2 regions of the Peribacillus sp. NPDC056705 genome follow, and region 1 is predicted to be linked to the other one. Evidence: riboswitches for the same ligand, from Rfam matches in the RefSeq annotation. Region 1 holds a riboswitch; the other holds the start of a gene.

Evidence for each region. Region 1 has a riboswitch for cyclic di-GMP ahead of ACFRAK_RS26305 (anti-repressor SinI family protein). Riboswitches for the same ligand answer to the same signal wherever they lie in the genome.
Region 2: it holds a riboswitch for cyclic di-GMP, as region 1 does, so the genes downstream of both, ACFRAK_RS01260 (anti-repressor SinI family protein) here and ACFRAK_RS26305 (anti-repressor SinI family protein) in region 1, are expected to answer to the same signal.

What each region holds. Positions count from the first base shown of each region.
Region 1 is NZ_JBHTYI010000050.1:14,662-17,829, forward strand. Features, by position in the region: gene ACFRAK_RS26300 (acyltransferase family protein) at 1-1,001, opposite strand, end outside; cyclic di-GMP riboswitch class I at 1,919-2,000, shown strand; gene ACFRAK_RS26305 (anti-repressor SinI family protein) at 2,019-2,153, shown strand; gene ACFRAK_RS26310 (YwzD family small protein) at 3,009-3,140, shown strand; gene ACFRAK_RS26315 (VanZ family protein) at 3,137-3,168, shown strand, end outside.
Region 2 is NZ_JBHTYI010000001.1:266,390-269,557, reverse strand. Features, by position in the region: gene secA (preprotein translocase subunit SecA) at 1-593, opposite strand, end outside; gene ACFRAK_RS01265 (helix-turn-helix domain-containing protein) at 1,013-1,336, shown strand; gene ACFRAK_RS01260 (anti-repressor SinI family protein) at 1,487-1,627, opposite strand; cyclic di-GMP riboswitch class I at 1,658-1,743, opposite strand; gene hpf (ribosome hibernation-promoting factor, HPF/YfiA family) at 2,383-2,940, opposite strand.

The sequences.
Region 1 (3,168 bases):
TTGTTATAGAATAGGTACATCAAGGAGAATAAGGATATGAGATGGTACAAATACAAACTATATGAAATTTTCCCGAGAAGTTTTAGCAATCTAGACCTTAAGACCGTCGAAATTTTTTTGGAACATACGCTCATGATGATGAAAATGCAAACACCGAACGAGACCACATAATCCCTGAAAATATAATTGTTTAAAAAGTCCACTTCGCCAATAATGCCTTCGTACATAAAACAGATAATTGCCCCCAAAAACAATGCGACTTTTACAGATTTATTCATTTTCAAGGTATAGGCAAAAAGTTCATGTCGATATTTTGCTATTATTGCTCCCATTAAAAAAAGAGTGCTATAGTGAAAACTTAGAAGAATGCTGGTTATATCTACACTGGAACCAAACAAATATAAACACAAAGTCGATGAAAAAATTAAAACTAAAAGCCATAATAAAGAGTTTTTAAGCCTTTTTCGTACAAATAAATAAATCAGTACAGGAAATATAATCGAAATTCTCATTTCGTGGACAAGGGACCATATAACATTGTTATAGGCGTCTGTATTGTACTGTCCAATAAACAAAAAATGTTCTATTAATAAGGAAGGAGTATCCAGGCCTGTCCAAGATTTACTAAACCAGTTAGTGATAAAGGGTAAATCATTTTGATTTAAAAGCATTTTAGCTAATATGGCCATGCTTATTGCTACTAGATATGGTAAATAAATTCGAAACACTCGTTTTATTAAATATGTAGAATAGTGGAATTTAGCACTGTTAACTGATAAATACAAAACAAAACCACTCAATACAAAGAATAGAATGACAGACTCATTTCCACTACTGAAAAAAAGGCGTAGAGGAGTTTCCTTGAATAAATAAATCAAGTAGGTGCTGTTTGAATCATACTGATAATTAGCATATGAAGGGTATACCATCAAATAATGCCCGATTAACACAATGAGAGCGGCTAAACCCCTTAATGAGTCAAATTCCTCATATCTAGTCATATCCTCCTCCATATGAATCGTTTTTTTTTATAATATAGCACTTGTTCTTAATAAAGTATAGTTAGTTCTTTAAAACAGACAAAAATAGACAAGAAAATATAAAGTTAACCATTATATCCTAATTTTCATGCTCGGTTATGTAATGTTTAATGGGGGATAAAACCTCTGGACATTAGTTGGAGAGAGTTGGAACATAATGCTCTGAAACAAGGGATTTTGGACATGACTAAATACTGTTCCTAAATCTACATATGGTATGCAGTCAGGGATCAGAGAGGGAAACATAAAGTAGAAGATGAGGGATACAAATGACTAGAATAGATTAATAATGAAACTAATTGACATAGTAATGTAGAGGTGGTAAGTTCAATTTAATGATTCGTTATAAAGAACAAGATGTTCGTTTTGTTTAAGATATAACCTGTTAATTCTATCGGAAGATTTAAAATTAAGTAACAAAAAATGTAAAAAATAGATTTAAATATAACCTGTCATTTTTAAAAGCAAAAGCTCAATTAATAAGTTACAGAAGAAAGGATGATTTTTAATGCCTTTATACCAAATGAGAGAAATATGGACACCTTTAAAATTAGTTGGAGTTAAGTTTTTTAAAACAGAAGAATGAACTATTTTTATGAAAGTTTTTAATAAACGTCGAAGGAAGTTAAAGTAATTATTATTGCTCGTCAAGCTTGTTTGTGATTTCCAAACCTAGTTGTTTTTTTGAAGAATATTGTAGAATGATGACGGAAATTAACGAAAAGTATTTTAATTAACCGTCAGATTCTTAAGTATAATTAAAGTGAATGTAGTAATAAAGACTTAGCGAAAAATGTCATAGGGTATTCGACTTCGTAAAAGATAGAATCGTATATTTTGTGCCATAATACTAAATGGAAAACCATAATGTTAAATATTCTTGAGAAAGGCAAACCTATTGAAAAATAGGGACGCAAAATTACAGGTCTAAGGCTTTGCTAAGACGGCTGTGTTACCACAAATTAGGCGGAATTTGTCATGGAAGCAAACAATGAATTTGAAGAATGGGTTTCTTTAATGCTAGAGGCGAAAAATTCAGGCTTGTCCATTGAAGATGTTAAGGATTTTATCGTAGAAAATGGATCAAGAGAAAAACATTATATCATTTGGTAAGCAATATGTACCTTAGAGGAGGCTGCTATACAGCCTTCTTTTTTTGTTTTCATTACAGGAAATTACCGTAAAGGTATCTAGAATAAAGAGTATGGGGACAATAATAAAAATAAAACCTAATAGAGGGGGATTTTTATTATGGATGGACTTAATGCTTTTATGAAGGGATTAATATGGGGAACTTTATTCAGTGTACCGTTATGGCTGTCATTCTTAGGTTGGATAAAAATAATCATGAATTTTATTAAGTAAGTGCTTAATTAAAATGATGCCAAGGCAGGATTTTATTATCATAGAATTTAGTTATTGTACATAATTCGTTAGTCGCAACCTTCTGCAAATTTAAGAAATATAACCTATAAAAAATAGTTAATAATACTTAAATGTATTTGATAATGTGCCGATACTACACTATAGAGATTAAGCCGAGGACTTCGCAAAAGAAGATGCCAGATAGCTGCCATCAGAGTAAAAGGAGATTATTTGATGACAAAAAACAAATTCATTACGTTCGAGGAAGTATATGAAAAGAAACAGAGAAGTAAGAGAATTTTTATTGGGACTTATATTACTATTATTTTAGTTTTGATTTCAGTAATGACTTATTTTATGGGGCAATCATAATTTTGGGTATGGAAGGGGCTGAGGAATCGGTCCTTTTTTGTTTTTTTATCTGTACATATTGGCTAGTGGTATTCATTCCTACTGAATATTTTAGAAAATGTTAATTTTCTGTGATTTTTCTGTATTATAGTAGATTCAGCTTGCCATTCTCTACTATAATAAAAGGGCTATATTCCTTCTTTTGAAAAAAGATTAGGGACAACTTATGAAATGGTGGAGTGGAAATTTGAAATGGATTTTTTTGATATTTTAAAAGACACTTTTGCAAAAGGTGAGTCTGGACAAGATGTTACTGTGAATGAAATGGTGGAGGAGATTAAGGAGAAATTAAGTGGGATCATTGAGGAACCTGAAAGAATATGATCCATAAATACCTCTTCCCCATTTTGCT
Region 2 (3,168 bases), on a different contig from region 1:
TGTACCATTTGTTCTTTATATAACACCATGTTGTCACGAAGGTAATCAAAACCTAACTCATTATTCGTACTGTACGTAATATCCGCATTGTACGCTCCCTGCTTTTCTTCTTTAGAATGACTGTTCAAATTCAATCCGACGGTCAAACCAAGGAAATCATACAATACACCCATCTCGGTGGCATCACGGTGTGCCAGGTATTCATTGACAGTAACGACATGTACACCTTTACCGGTAAGCGCGTTTAAATAAACAGGCATGGTGGATGTTAAGGTTTTACCTTCCCCAGTTTTCATCTCGGAGATATTTCCATCATGAAGGGATGCCCCACCCATGATTTGAACACGGTAAGGATATAAGCCCAGAGCACGCTTTGCACCTTCACGCGCAACCGCAAACGCCTCGACAAGCAAATCATCAACGGTCTCCCCATTTTGATAACGCTCTTTAAACTCATCCGTTTTGGCACGCAACTGTTCATCCGATAGTGCAGCCGTCTCATCAGCCAGTGCTTCCACCTGATCGGCGATTTTTTCTAATCGTTTGATTTCTCGCTTATTCGGATCAAAAACTTTATTTAATATATTAAGCATTCAATAACGCTCCTCTATTATGGTAATGATCGTTCAATGACTAAATTCATATAAGTAAGAAGAAACACAACTTCTATTATTACTAATGCACGCTTAATTTTACCACTTCTATTCTAGAGGTACAACTTCATGTCACTTCCCTGGTATAGACCTGAATTCAATTCTTGCGAAAAACAATGGATAAATGAGGAGTAAAACTGTTAAAATAGGAGGAAGTATAAAAAATATGTTGCAAACTCCCCACTATTCCATATGCAAATGAGAATTATCCATAACCTTCCATCACTAGATGCTATGTCCTCTATAGCGATAGCATGTCAAGGTAATCCAGCCTTACAGGCGTCATGTTTTGAATGATAAGGTGGGCTACTGAAACTTAATAGCGGAAGATAAATAGAACATGTTTCGAGGTGGTATTGATGATTGGTGAACGTGTAAAAAAACTGCGAGAAGAAAAGAAAATGTCAATGACTGAACTTGCCGATAAAGCGGGTGTGGCAAAGTCTTATTTAAGTTCGCTCGAGCGGAACTTACAAACGAATCCTTCTATTCAATTTCTTGAAAAAATCTCCGCCGTACTTAACATTCCTGTCGATGCCCTGCTTTATGATGCTCCAAATAAGGAAACCTTGGACAATGACTGGATGAAAATCGTTGAGGAAGCCATGAATTCAGGTGTTTCAAAACAACAATTCAGGGAATTCATCGAGTTTAATAAATGGAGAAAAGATAAAGAAGAGTAGAGTGGTAGTGCACTAGTTTACCTACATAATCCAATAGAATATAGTTTGGATAAGCTAGACTCACCATAATCTCAAGGAGACATCCCCCCTATAAACAGCTAATGAATCGAACCACAAGTTTATAGGGATGTTCTCAATCTTGTTCGGAACCTATTTTCCATCGTTCTCCTCAAAAGTTACCTCAACGCTTTCCCTTTTCAAAAAAGCACTGATTTCCTCTTTTTTGAAACCCAAACTCCTTGCTTCTGAAATCAACTTCACCCATTCTTGATCCATTGCCACATTAGCCACCTCTTCTACCTCCTAAAATACTCTTGTATTTCAGGCAGACCAGCCATCATAGTCACAAGGACCTTAGACCTGTGCCTTTGCGCCCTAATCTTTCAATCAGTTTGCCTTTGTCATGGTATTTATTACCAAATACAGTGCTTATAATCATATTATAACGGAAACACACTCCATATATTGCTATTTTATGTCGGTAATCCACAGAAATGCAAAAACTTTCATCCGACAAAATATTACAATATTAAGAAAATTCACAGTTCAGGCAATTTAACATAGGCCAATTCAATTTCTTTTGTTTGAATAATAGTGAATACTGCTCTTCTTACTATTCCATTGGGGTGTATTGATTCTTTCAATTATAAGTGCATCAAGGGCTTTTTGCGCAGTTAAATCCTCACCGCAGGTCGGACAAAGCCACTTTCCATATTCCGCACTGCTAAAAGAAGCCCTATGGCATGTATGGCAATTCTTTCGATACAAGTTTTCCAACCCCTCTGCATCTTATCCAAATTGTTTTTTATAAATAACCAATTGTTCTCTTTAAAGAACTAACAACTTGAGTATAGTGCAAAAGTTTGGGGTGTTTAAATAGGTAAAATTAATCATTTTTCTTAATAAAGAACATTATCCGTTCTTTTAAATGAAATTTTGGATTTTTTAGAGAACAAGTCTTTTTATAGTAAATCAAACACCCAACGCATTCTATCAAAAAAGCACAACCCAGAGGCTGGGTTGTGCTTTTGATCTAAGATTAATAGTTAACTAGGTTCAATCAATCCATAGCGTCCATCTTTTCGGCGGTACACTACGTTTGTTGTATTAGTATCCGCATTCGTGTAAACGAAGAAACTGTGACCAAGCATATTCATTTGTAAAATCGCCTCTTCACTGTCCATTGGCTTTAAATCAAAGCGCTTATTGCGGACCACTTCAATATCATTATCGTCTTCGAATTCATCCACCACTTCGTCAACATCCGTATTGAAGGCGAATGCATCGGGTGTCGTAGATAGATTGTTGCGGAACTTACGATTGACCTTCGTTTTATGTTTACGAATTTGGCGTTCAAGCTTATCATTGATCAAGTCAATGGCAGCATACATATCCGCATTTTCCTCTTCAGCGCGAAGAACCAAATTCTGCATGGGAATCGTCACTTCGACTTTAGATGTATTATTGTTCACTTTTAAATTCACTAACACATTCGCATCTGGTGTATTGTTAAAATATCGTTCTAACTTGCCAATTTTCTTTTCGACGTATTCTCGAATTGCTGGAGTTACCTCAATGTTTTCACCGCGTACGTTGTAATTCATAAAGTGAGTCCTCCTTAAATTAAGACTATACAGTTAGATTCTACAATACCCCTCCGGTTTCCTTTAGAAACACACATCATGAAACATGTCGAAATCATGAAACAATTGTCGGAAGGTTTGGAAAGGGCTGATGTCTGCCCTAGCTTCATTATATCAAATGCTATGCTATAAAGAAAAAATTAAGCCTATTTTATTTACAGAAAATTTAAAAATACTTAACATAAAAAC